Regions from separate parts of the Streptosporangium sp. NPDC050855 genome, predicted to be linked through region 1. Evidence: riboswitches for the same ligand, from Rfam matches in the RefSeq annotation. Region 1 holds a riboswitch; each other region holds the start of a gene.

Region 1 (4,204 bases):
GGGTTCTCCAGCGAGCAGGCGACGGCGCCGGAGTCGGTGACGGGGTCGGTGACGGGGTCGGTGACGGGTCCGGACCCGTCCCGCGGAACCTCCCGCGCACCGGCCCGCACGGCGTCCCGAGCGGCGTCCTGCGCGACGTCCCGAGCGGCGTCCTGCGCACCGGCCCGGCCGGGGGCCGCCACGGTGGCCTGGGCGATCCGGGTGGCCGGGCGCGAGCGCAGGTAGTAGGTGGTCTTCAGGCCCGACTTCCACGCGTAGGCGTACATCGAGGAGAGCTTGCCGATCGTGGGCGTGGCCATGAAGAGGTTCAGCGACTGCGACTGGTCGACGTACGGGGTGCGCGCGGCGGCCAGGTCGATCAGCGCCTTCTGCGGCAGCTCCCAGGCGGTCCGGTAGAGCGGCTTGAGGTCGTCCGGGATCTCGGGGATGTCCTGGATCGAGCCGTCGGCCCGCTTGATCGCGTCGCGGATCGCCGGGGTCCACAGCCCCCTGGCCTGCAGGTCCCGGACCAGGTAGCGGTTGACCTGGAGGAACTCCCCCGACAGGGTCTCGCGCTTGAAGACGTTGGACACCTGCGGCTCGATGCACTCGTAGCAGCCGGCGATGGAGGCGATCGTGGCGGTGGGCGCGATCGCGACCATCAGCGAGTTGCGCAGCCCGGTCACGGCGATCCGCTCCCGCAGCGCGGTCCACCGCGCCGACGTGGCCGCGCCGTAGTGGTCGGGGTGCAGCACCCCGCCCGCGGCCCTGGTCTCCTCGTACGAGGGGTGGCGGCCCCGCTCGGCGGCCAGGTCGCAGGAGGTCGCGTAGGCGGCGAGCGCGATCTCCTCGGAGATCGTGGTGGACAGCTTCAGCGCCTCGGGCGAGTCGAACGGGAGCCGGAGCGTGAACAGCACGTCGGCCAGGCCCATCACGCCGAGCCCGATCGGCCGCCACCTGAGGTTGGCGTCGCGGGCCTCGGGGGTCGGGTAGAAGCCCAGGTCGATGGTGCGGTCCAGGAAGCGCACGGCGGTGCGGACGGTCGCGCGCAGCCGGTCCCAGTCGATCCCGGCGATCCGCGACGCCCCGTCGTCCCCCGGGACGGCGCCGCCTCCCGCGACCTCGCCGTTCCCCGAGGCCGCGCCGTCTCCCCGGGTCCCGCCGTTCGCCGGGGTGCCGTCGTTCGCGGGGGGCGTGACCAGGTGCGCGGCCAGGTTGATCGAGCCGAGGTTGCAGACCGCGGTCTCGGCGTCCCCGGTGACCTCCAGGATCTCCGTGCAGAGGTTGGACAGGTGGATGACGTTCTGCGGCCTGCCCGTCTGGTTGGAGGTCCGGTTGGCCGCGTCCTTGAAGGTCATCCAGCCGTTGCCGGTCTGGGCGAGCGTGCGCATCATCCGCCCGTACAGGGAGCGGGCCGGGATCCGCCGGACGAACCGGCCCTCGGCCTCGGCGGCCCGGTAGGCCTCGTCGAACGCCGTCCCGTACAGGTCGGTCAGGTGCGGGACCTCCTTGGGGTCGAACAGCGACCAGGTGCCGTCGGCCTCGACCCTGCGCATGAACTCGTCGGGGATCCAGTTGGCCAGGTTCAGGTTGTGCGTGCGCCGGGCCTCCTCGCCGGTGTTGTCGCGCAGTTCGAGGAACTCCTCGACGTCGGCGTGCCAGGATTCCAGGTAGACGCAGGCCGCGCCCTTGCGCCGGCCGCCCTGGTTCACCGCGGCGACGCTGGAGTCCAGCGTGCGCAGCCAGGGCACGATGCCGTTGGAGTGGCCGTTGGTGCCGCGGATCAGCGAGCCGCGCGAGCGGATCCGCGTCCAGGCGATACCGATCCCCCCGGCGTACTTCGACAGCCGGGCGACCTGCCCGTAGCGCTCGTAGATGGACTCCAGCTCGTCGCGGGGCGAGTCGAGCAGGAAGCACGAGGACAGCTGGGGGCGGCGCGAGCCGGAGTTGAACAGCGTCGGCGAGCTGGGCAGGTACGACAGCGAGGCCATCAGCGCGTACAGCTCGGCGGCCTCCTCGACGGTCTCGGACAGGCCGCAGGCCACCCGCAGGAAGAAGTGCTGCGGGCGCTCCAGCACCGTACGGGTGCTCGGGTGGCGCAGCAGGTAGCGGTCGTAGACGGTGCGCAGCCCGAAGTACTCGAACCCGGCGTCGGCGTCCGGCACGACCAGCGCGTCCAGGGCCTCGGCGTGCGCGGCCACGAACTCCGCGAGCCGGTCCTGCACCAGCCCGGCCCGGTGGGTGGCGGCGACGGAGTCGGAGAAGCTCCGCACGCCGTGCTCGGCGGCCTCGTCGGCGATCAGCTCGGCCAGCATGGCGGCGGCGATCCTGGAGTTCTCCGGGTCGGTGATCACCCGGGCGGCGGCCTCGTCGATGGCCAGCCTGCGACCGTCGTTCCCGCCGTCCCCCGTCCGGGCGTCGTTCCGCGTCACCGGCCCGCCGGTGCCACCGGGCCCGCGCTCCCCGCCGTCCCCCGTCGGAGTGTCGATCTCCGTCACGGTCTGCGCCACGATCTCTGTCACGTACTGCCCCTCGCTCGCTCGGACTCTCCCCCTGCGGTCTCGACGGGGGCACGCGTCCACGAGCGATTCCGGGCACGCCGGACCGCCTCGTTCCGCGGGCCCTCCCACGAGGCCCTGGACAACCACGTCACCGGCAGGTCTTCGGACTCACGGGCGCACCGCACACGCCTACCGGCCGTCGCTTCCCGGGCATGGCGCACCCAGTGCTCAATGACGGCTTTCGTTCCCGCTCACCGCTGCGGGGCAGTCCCGGAATCTCACCGGGTTCCCTCTTGCCTCACCCTTCACGGGTGAACCAGCGACGATCAGGATCCTACATCTAGGGCCGTCTGACGCAACCACCCCAACAGGTTGTGTCCGAGGACGTCGCGAGCCCGAGTTCGTGAAGCACGCCCCGGGTCCGGCCGGTCTCGGTGGACAGCCACCGGCGGAAGTCGTCGCCGCCGAGGAAGACCCGGCTCCACCCGTTCGCCGCGCACAGGGCACGCCAGTGCGGCGTGGCGTCGAGCCGCTCGCACAGGGCGATCGCCGCGTCCCTGTCCGCCGGGCTCATGTCGCCGGGCCCCACCAGCCCGCACCAGTCGCTGTACTCCAGCCGGACGTCGAGCTCCATCAGCGTCGGCGCGTCGATCCCCTCGATCCGGCCGCCCGAGGAGACCGCCAGGGGACGCAGCCGGCCCGCGGAGATCCCCGGCAGCAGGGCACGGGCCGATCCCAGCAGGGCCGCCACCCGGCCGACCTTGAGCGCCTCGACCGCGTCCTGGGCGGCCAGGTACCCGGCGTACTCCAGCAGCCGGGTGTCCACGCCGAGGCACTTGCCGATCATGCCGTAGAGCACGTGGTCGGAGCCTCCCTCCAGCCTGCCGCCGATCGTCAGCCCGGCCGGGTCGCGGCGCAGCGCCGCGGCGAGGTCCTCGAAGGCGCGCAGCCGGGAACCCGCCGGGACGACCAGGGCCGCCCAGTCGCCGGCCAGCCGGGCGAGGGGGGTGGTGGCCCGCACCACCGCGGTGGTGTTGGCGATCTCCGCGGCGGCGAGCATCGGCATCGCGGCGACGAGCACCCTGCCCTCGCGTGCGAAGGAGACGCCCCGGGTCCCCGCAACCCCGGCGAGCCCCGGGACGCCGGAGGTGCCGGGGACGACGAAGGCGTCGCGCGAGACGGAGCCCAGGGGTCCGGGCCGGTCGGCGGCCATGACGGTGCGCACCAGCCCCGACCGGACCATGACGGAGGCCAGCCTGCGCGCGATCCCGTCCCACCCGTGACCGTCGGCGGCGGGTTCGAGGAGGAACAGCCGGTCCACCAGCGGGCCCGCGGGCTCGTCCTCCGCCCCGCAGCCCGCGAGCAGCGCGGTCCCCGCCGCCAGCGCGAAGAACCCCCTACGGCGCATAAGCGCCCCTTCCCCCAAGAGCCCCTTATACCCTAGGTTACCTCCATGTCACTTTCTGTCATAGTGCGAGGGGTATGGCCTTGGAGTAGCGGTCCTCACTCCACCGTGACGCTCTTGGCAAGGTTGCGAGGCTTGTCGACGTCCCGCTCCAGCGCCACGGCCGCGTGGTAGGCGAAGAGCTGCAGCGGGATCGAGAGCAGGATCGGGTCCAGCTCGGTCTCGTTCTTGGGCACCACGACGCAGTCGTCGGCCAGCTTGGGGTCGGCGGTGCGGTGGCCGACCATGAGCACCCGCCCGCCCCGGGCGCGGATCTCGC
Region 2 (4,204 bases), on a different contig from region 1:
GGTCCGGCGCGCGCGATGGGACTTCGAGGAGGAGAATCCGCTGCGCGACGCGCGCGGGTTCGACCTCGCGCGAGAGGTGGCCGACCAGAGCCAGCTCACCGACGAGGACCTCGGCCTTGCGAACGTGATCCTCACCAACGGGGCCCGGCTGTACGTGGACCACGCCCACCCCGAGTACTCCACGCCCGAGTGCACCAATCCCCGGGCGGCGGTGATCTGGGACAAGGCGGGCGAGCGGGTCATGCACGACGCGGCGGTCCGCGCCTCGGCGATGCCGGCCAACGCCCCGATCCAGCTCTACAAGAACAACACCGACAACAAGGGCGCCTCCTACGGCTGCCACGAGAACTACCTCATGCGCCGGGCCACCTCCTTCGCCGACATCGTCCGGCACCTGACGCCGTTCTTCGTCTCCCGGCAGGTCGTCACCGGAGCGGGCAAGGTCGGCATCGGCCAGGACTCCCGCGGCGAGGGCTTCCAGATCAGCCAGCGCGCCGACTTCTTCGAGGTCGAGGTGGGGCTGGAGACCACCCTCAAGCGGCCGATCATCAACACCCGGGACGAGCCGCACGCCGACCCGGAGAAGTACCGGCGCCTGCACGTCATCATCGGCGACGCCAACATGTCGGAGATCTCGACCTACCTCAAGCTGGGGTCGACCGCGCTCGTCCTGGCGATGATCGAGGACGGCTACTTCACCCGGGACCTCACCGTCGACAACCCGGTGCAGGCGCTACGGGCGGTCTCGCACGACCCCACGCTCAAGTACGAGATCTCGATGCGCGACGGCCGGAAGCTCACGGCCGTACAGCTCCAGATGGAGTACCTGGAGCTGGCGCGCAAGTACGCCGAGGAGCGCAGCGTCAACGGCCTGGACGAGCCCACCAAGGACGTCCTGGAGCGCTGGGAGTCGGTCCTCACCCGCCTGGCGGACGACCCGATGCAGCTGGCCGGGGAGCTCGACTGGGTCGCCAAGCTGGAGCTCCTGGAGGGCTACCGCACCCGGGACGGCCTGCCCTGGTCGCACCCGCGCCTGCAGCTCGTCGACCTGCAGTACTCCGACATCCGCCCCGACCGGGGGCTGTACAACCGGCTGGTCGCCCGGGGCCGCATGAAGCGCCTGGTCACCGAGGAGGAGGTGACCCGGGCCATCGAGGTGCCGCCCAACGACACCCGGGCCTACTTCCGGGGCCGTTGCCTGAGCCAGTACAGCGAGTCGGTGGCCGCGGCCTCCTGGGACTCGGTCATCTTCGACATCCCGGGCAGGGAGTCGCTGCAGCGCGTCCCGACGATGGAGCCGCTGCGCGGCACCAAGGCGCACGTGGGCGAGCTGTTCGACCGCTGCCGTACCGCATCGGAGCTGGTGACGGCGCTGACCGGCGAGCAGTGAGCCCTGCCGAGGGGGAGGCGGCCCGGCCGGGCCGCCGCCCCCGCGGCGGGGCCCGGGGCGGGGTTTTATAATATTTTAGTTTTTTGTGGTTTGCGGGAGATGGGAAACCGGGATACGTTCCGGGTGTTTTGTGGCGGTGCGAGGGAAACCGGTGAGATTCCGGTACGGTCGCGCCACTGTAACGGCCCTCACGGGCCGCAAGTCAGGTCACTCGGCCGCCACCGACCTACGAAAAGGGACGCGTGATCCCGGAGGAGGTAGCCGTGAGCCAGATTTCGGCTCCGCACACCCAGCCCATCCCCTGGACGTCGCTCACCCGCTGGCTTCTCGCCGTGCCGGTGCTGCTGCTCCTGGCCTACCTGGTCACCTTCGACCAGGGAGCGGTCTCCCAGGCGGGTGACTACCTGCACGAGCTCATGCACGACGGGCGCCACCTGCTCGGCGTCCCTTGCCACTGAGCCGCATGTGATCACCAAACTGATCGTCCGGGGACTCGTCGCCGGACTGCTCGCAGGGCTGCTCGCAGCCGTCTTCGCCTACGCCGTGGGCGAGCCGGGCATCGACCGGGCCATCGCGCTGGAGGAGGCGGCCGCGGCCGCCGCCCCGGCCCACGACGGCACGGCCTCCGGGACGCACTCCCACGAGGCCGGCGCCGCCGAGGCCGCCCACTCCCACGGGGAGGAGGCCCTGGTCAGCAGGGACGGGCAGCGGTTCGGCCTGTTCCTGGCCCTGGGCCTGTACGGGACGGCGGTCGGCGGCCTGTTCGCCCTGGTCTACGCGGCCGTGCGCGGCCGGGCCGGGCCCCGCTCGGAACCGGCGCTCGCGGTCACCCTCGCGGCCGCCGGGTTCGTCGCGGTGGTCCTCGTCCCCTTCGTGAAGTACCCCGCCAACCCGCCCGCCGTGGGCGATCCGGAGACCATCGGCCAGCGCACCCTGCTCTACCTCATCGCGGTGGCCATCGGCATCCTCGCGGTGGCCGCCGGAATCCTCGCCCACCGGTACGCCGCGGGCGGCGAGCCGTGGGTGCGGTGGCTGGTCGCGGGCGCCGCGGTGCTCGTCCCCGTCGTCGCGGTCTGGGCCCTCCTGCCGGAGATCGCGGAGGTGCCGCGAGGCTTCCCCGCGGACCTGCTCTGGGACTTCCGGATGGCCTCCCTGGGCACCCAGGTGGTCCTCTGGACCGGCGTCGGCGTGCTGTTCGCCTTCGCCGCGCGCAGGCGCAGCCCGGTGTGACGGCCCCCTCGGGGGTCGCTCGGCTGCTGCTGGTCTGCCACGCCTCCACCGTGGCGACCGCACGGGCCGCGTTCCCCCTCGACGAACCGCTCGACGAGCGCGGCCTGCGCCGGGCGCGCGGGCTGGCGGACGAGTTCGTCCCCGGCCCGGCGGCCTGCCCGCCCGAGCTGCGGTGCCTGCAGACGGCGGCGGCGCTCGGCCTGCGGGCCGAGCCCGACCCGCTGCTGGCCGACTGCGACCACGGCCGCTGGGCCGGGATGACGCTCGCCGAGGTCGAGGCCGCCGAACCCGAGGCGCTCGCGTCCTGGCTCGGCGACCCCGCCGCGGCGCCGCACGGAGGTGAGCCGGTCACCGCGCTCCTGGCGAGGGTGGCCGGCTGGCTCGCCGTCCGCGCGCCGGGCCGGACGGTGGCGGTCACCCACCCGGCGGTCATCCGCGCCGCCGTGGTGCACGCCCTGGGGGCCCCGGCCCGCGCCTTCTGGCGCGTGGACGTGGCACCGCTGGCCCGGGTGGCGCTCACCGGGCGCGGCGTGCGCTGGCGGCTGACGTACTCCCCGTGACGGTGTTCTCGCACGACGACCTCCCCGCACGACGACGCAAGGAGACCCCGAAGGTGCCCGACTCCCGTTATCCGTTCACCGCGATCGTGGGGCTGGAGGACCTCAAGCTCGCGCTGATCCTCAACGCCGTCTCCCCGCGGGTCGGGGGCGTGCTGGTCAGGGGGGAGAAGGGCACCGCCAAGTCCACCGTCGTGCGGGCGCTGGCCGCCCTGCTGCCCCCCGTCGAGGTGGTGCCCGGCTGCCGCTTCTCCTGCGACCCGGCGGCGCCCGACCCCGGCTGCCCCGACGGGCCGCACGAGGTCCCGTCCGCGGAGGGGGCGCTCCGGCCCGCCCGCCTGGTCGAGCTGCCCGTCGGCGCCTCCGAGGACCGGCTCGTCGGCTCCCTCGACATCGAACGCGTCCTGACCGAGGGCGTGAAGTCCTTCGAGCCCGGCCTGCTGGCGGGCGCCCACCGGGGCGTCCTCTACGTCGACGAGGTCAACCTCCTGCACGACCACCTGGTGGACCTGCTCCTCGACGCCGCCGCCCTGGGCACCTGCTACGTCGAGCGCGAGGGAGTGTCGGTACGGCACGCGGCGCGCTTCCTGCTGGTCGGCACCATGAACCCGGAGGAGGGCGAGCTGCGCCCGCAGCTGCTGGACCGCTTCGGCCTGACCGTGGAGGTCCGCGCCTCGCGGGAGCCGTCCCGGCGGGTCGAGGTGGTACGGCGGCGCCTGGCCTTCGAGGCCGACCCGGACGGCTTCGCCGCCACCTGGGCGGACGAGGAACGCGAGCTGGCCGCCCGGATCGCCGAGGCCAGGGCCCGGCTGCCGCGGGTCGTCCTGCCCGACGCGGCACTGCTGCGGATCGCCACCGTGTGCGCGGAGTTCGAGGTGGACGGCCTGCGGGCCGACCTGGTCACGGCGAGCGCGGCGATCGCGCACGCCGCCTGGCAGGGCCGCACCCGGGTCACCGCCGACGACGTACGGGAGGCCGCCCGGCTCGCGCTCCCGCACCGCCGCCGACGCGACCCCTTCGACGCGCC
Region 3 (4,204 bases), on a different contig from region 1:
GCCCAGCTCCGCGGCGAGCTCCGGCACCCGGGGGTCGCCGAGCGTGCAGATCACCTCGTTGCCGGCGGGCAGGCGGCGCCGGGTCACCCCGGAGGCGACCATCATGGCGTCGCAGAGCACCGGCGCGCCCGCGCGGAGCGCCTCGCGGGCCGACGACACCACCCCGGCCGACCAGCGCAGGTCGTCCACCAGGTCGACCATCCCGCAGGCGTGGATCATGCGGACCGCCACCCGGGCGACGTCCGCGGGCAGCGCGTCCAGGTCGGCCTCGGCGCGGATGGTGGCGAAGGAGCGGCGGTAGATCTCCGCGCCGTCGCGGACGTAGTCGATCACAGTTCCCCTCTGGCGGCCGTCACCGCGGCCGCGGTCTCCTCGATGCCCGAGCAGGTCAGGCCGGTGCCGTCCAGCTCCAGGCGGTAGCCGTGGCCGGTGGCGACCACGTCGGCGACCCGCCCCTTCGGGCGGCCGCAGCGTCTGGCGCACCCCGCCCAGTGCACCGGGAGCGTATCGGTGCGGGACGCGTCCCGGGCGGGCGGGGCCAGGGCGACGACGGCGGTCGCGTCGGCCCGCACGTCGGCCAGGGACTTGGCGCAGCCGGGACGTCCGGCGCAGGCCGTGACGCCGATCCACGGCGAGCCGGGGTCGACGACCAGGCCGGCGGCCCGCAGCCGGCCGGCCGCGTCCGCGGCCTCGGCTCGGGTCAGGCCGGGCAGGACCGCGCCTCTCCAGGGGGTCAGGCGGATCTCCCCGCCGGAGGCGACGTCGGCCAGCACCTCGGCCTGGGCGGAGGTCAGCCGTCCCAGGGGAACCGCCACCCCGAGCGCGACCCGCGCGGGGCCGCTCCGGGCGGTGCCGGGGGGTGCGGCGGTGCCGATGAGCCCCACCGGCCCGAGCGCCACGGGCCGCGGCCGTACCGGCTCGGAGGGGGGCGCCTGGACGGTGCGATCCGCGGTGGGGTCCGCGGGGAGGGCGGCCGATACGCGGGCGGTGACCAGGGCGGGCCCGTCGGGGAGCTCGGAGATCCGCCAGGCGGTGACGTCCAGGGCGGCCAGCTCGTCGAGGAACGCCTCGGCGGCGGCGAGCAGGGCGGTCACGGCCTGGTCCGTCCCGACGCGCAGGCCGGTGTCGGTCCCGGCGAGGAGCAGCGCGAACCGGTCCGGCCCGACGGCCAGGACCGCCGCGTCGGCGCCGAGCCCGGCCACGTCGCCGCGCCCGTCGTCGAGGGCGAACATGAACCGGCCGGGCAGGGCGGCCAGCGCGGGCCGGGCGCACAGTCGCCGGTCCAGCTCGCCGATCAGCGGGGTGACGTCGGCGACCCCGCCGCCGGGACCGTCCAGGCCGGTCAGCGGGGAGGCGAGGATGTTGCGGACCCGCTCGTGGGTGGCCGAGGGCAGCAGTCCCGCCCGCGCCATCCGCGCGGCGAACCCGTCGTCCGGGGCGGTGGGGTCGTCGTCGTGGGCGAGACCGCGTACCTGCACGTTGGCCCGGGAGGTGAGCTCGACGGCGCCGTCACCGTGAAGGCGCGCCGCCGTGGCGAGTTCGCGCAGCCGGGCGGGGGTGAGCCGGCCCCCGGGCACGCGGACGCGGGCCAGGCCGCCGTCGGCGGCGGCGTGGACCTGAAGCGCTCCGGGACATGCGTCAGGCCGTGATCGTCCATGAAAGTCGGCAATGTCCACTCACGGGATGCTAGTGCCAGTTTCTTGCGGGGAGCCGGACTGCCGTAGTGTCATCGGTGGCGATGGCGTTGGGAGGAAGCCGGTGTGATTCCGGCGCGGTCCCGCCACTGTGACCGGGGAGCGAACCTCAACCGGGCCACTGCCCGGCGACGGGCGGGAAGGCCGGGGCGAGCACCGATCCGGGAGCCAGGAGACTCCAGCCGTCGCGGCCGACGACGACCCGGGGCGAGGACCCCGAGGGAGGATGCTCCGTGCGCTTTTCGCCGTTCCCCCACCGCAGTGCGACCCCGCCGATGGAGTGTGGCGCGTGATCCTGCTGCTCTCGACCTCCGACACCGACCTGCTGAGCGCCCGCGCGAGCGGCGCCGACTACCGCCTGGGAAACCCCGCCCGCCTGGGCGTCGCCGACCTGCCACCGCTGCTGGAGGGCGCCGAGGTGGTCGTGGTACGGCTGCTCGGCGGGCGCCGCGCCTGGGAGGAGGGGCTGGACGCCCTGCTCGCCGGTCCCCGTCCCGTCGTCGTGCTCGGCGGCGAGCAGGCCCCGGACGCCGAGCTGATGGAACTGTCCACCGTGCCCGGAGGGGTGTGCGCCGAGACGCACGCCTACCTCGCGCACGGCGGCCCGGCCAACCTGACCGAGCTGTACCGCTTCCTGTCCGACACGCTGCTGCTCACCGGGCACGGGTTCGCCGCGCCCGCCCCCACCCCGACCTGGGGGACGCTGGAGCGCGAGGCGCGCGACCAGGACGGGCCGGTCGTCGGCGTGCTGTACTACCGCGCCCACCACGTGGCCGGCAACACCGCCTTCGTCGAGGCGCTCTGCTCGGCGATCGAGGACGCCGGAGGGCGGGCGCTGCCGCTGTACTGCGCGTCCCTGCGCACGGCCGAGCCGGGCCTGCTGGAGGCGCTGCGCACGGTGGACGCCCTGGTGGTGACGGTCCTGGCCGCGGGCGGCACCCGCCCGGCGACCGCGTCGGCCGGCGGGGACGACGAGGCGTGGGACGTTGGCGCGCTGGCCGAGCTGGACGTGCCGATCCTGCAGGGCCTGTGCCTGACGAGCAGCCGCGCCTCCTGGGAGGAGAACGACGACGGCCTGTCCCCGCTGGACGCCGCCACCCAGGTCGCCATCCCCGAGTTCGACGGGCGCATCATCACGGTGCCGTTCTCCTTCAAGGAGATCGACGAGGACGGGCTGACCGTCTACGTGGCCGACCCCGAACGCGCCTCGCGGGTGGCGGGCATCGCGGTGCGCCACGCCGCGCTGCGGCACGTGCCGCCCGCCGAGCGACGGCTGGTGCTGATGCTGTCGGCCTACCCCACCAAGCACGCCCGCATCGGCAACGCCGTCGGCCTGGACACCCCCGCCAGCCTGGTGCGCCTGCTGGCGGTGATGCGCGAGCGCGGCTACGACATCGGCGCCGAGGGCGAGCTGCCCGGGGTGACCGAGCAGGACGGTGACGCGCTCATCCACGCGCTGATCGCCGCGGGCGGTCAGGACCGGGACTGGCTCACCGAGGAACAGCTCGCCGGCAACCCGGTGCGCATCGCGGCGACCCGCTACGCCGAGTGGTACGCCACGCTGCCCGCGGACCTGCGGGAGGGGATGGAGCGGCACTGGGGACCGCCCCCCGGGGAGCTGTTCGTGGACAGGTCGGCCGACCCGGAGGGCGAGATCGTGCTGGCCGCGCTGCGCGCCGGCAACGTGGTGGTGATGGTGCAGCCGCCGCGCGGCTTCGGGGAGAACCCCATCGCCATCTACCACGACCCCGATCTGCCGCCCAGCCACCACTACCTGGCCGCCTACCGCTGGCTGGCCGACGGCTTCGGCGCCCACGCCGTGGTCCACGTGGGCAAGCACGGCAACCTGGAGTGGCTGCCCGGCAAGTCCGCGGGCCTGTCGGCCTCCTGCGGGCCGGACGCCGCGCTCGGCGACCTGCCGCTCGTCTACCCGTTCCTGGTCAACGACCCCGGCGAGGGCACCCAGGCCAAGCGGCGCGCGCACGCCACCCTGGTCGACCACCTGGTGCCGCCGATGGCCCGCGCCGACAGCTACGGCGACATGGCCCGGCTGGAGCAGCTCCTCGACGAGCACGCCTCCATCGCGGCGATGGACCCGGCCAAGCTGCCCGCGATCCGCGCCCAGATCTGGACGCTGATCCAGGCCGCCCGGCTGGACCACGACCTCGGCGTCGCCGACCGGCCGCACGATGCCGAGTTCGACGACTTCCTGCTGCACATCGACGGCTGGCTGTGCGAGGTCAAGGACGTCCAGATCCGCGACGGCCTGCACGTGCTGGGCGCCGCCCCCGAGGGCGCGGCGCGCGTGGACCTGGTGCTGGCCATGCTGCGCGCCCGGCAGATGTGGGCCGGCGGCCAGGCGCTCGTCGGCCTGCGCGAGGCCCTCGGCCTGGCCGAGGACGGCAGCGCGGCGCGGATCGGCGTCGACGAGGCCGAGACCCTGGCCCGCGCCCTGGTCGAGGGCATGGAGGAACGCGGCTGGGAGGTGTCCGCCGCCGCCGAGGTGACCG

Evidence for each region. Region 1 has a riboswitch for cobalamin ahead of ACIBCT_RS29975 (ribonucleoside-diphosphate reductase subunit alpha). Riboswitches for the same ligand answer to the same signal wherever they lie in the genome.
Region 2: linked by a shared signal. The riboswitch ahead of ACIBCT_RS14995 (CbtB domain-containing protein) and the one ahead of ACIBCT_RS29975 (ribonucleoside-diphosphate reductase subunit alpha) in region 1 are both predicted to bind cobalamin.
Region 3: linked by a shared signal. The riboswitch ahead of cobN (cobaltochelatase subunit CobN) and the one ahead of ACIBCT_RS29975 (ribonucleoside-diphosphate reductase subunit alpha) in region 1 are both predicted to bind cobalamin.

Annotation. Positions count from the first base shown of each region.
Region 1 is NZ_JBITFY010000017.1:110,863-115,066, forward strand. It holds gene ACIBCT_RS29975 (ribonucleoside-diphosphate reductase subunit alpha) at 1-2,411, opposite strand, end outside; cobalamin riboswitch at 2,616-2,816, opposite strand; gene ACIBCT_RS29980 (tripartite tricarboxylate transporter substrate-binding protein) at 2,821-3,888, opposite strand; gene glmS (glutamine--fructose-6-phosphate transaminase (isomerizing)) at 3,984-4,204, opposite strand, start outside.
Region 2 is NZ_JBITFY010000006.1:165,202-169,405, forward strand. It holds gene dop (depupylase/deamidase Dop) at 1-1,390, shown strand, start outside; adenosylcobalamin (AdoCbl) riboswitch at 1,521-1,612, shown strand; gene ACIBCT_RS14995 (CbtB domain-containing protein) at 1,654-1,848, shown strand; gene ACIBCT_RS15000 (CbtA family protein) at 1,856-2,620, shown strand; gene ACIBCT_RS15005 (histidine phosphatase family protein) at 2,617-3,180, shown strand; gene ACIBCT_RS15010 (VWA domain-containing protein) at 3,234-4,204, shown strand, end outside.
Region 3 is NZ_JBITFY010000022.1:24,516-28,719, reverse strand. It holds gene ACIBCT_RS33440 (precorrin-8X methylmutase) at 1-333, opposite strand, end outside; gene cobG (precorrin-3B synthase) at 330-1,676, opposite strand; cobalamin riboswitch at 1,749-1,873, shown strand; gene cobN (cobaltochelatase subunit CobN) at 1,984-4,204, shown strand, end outside.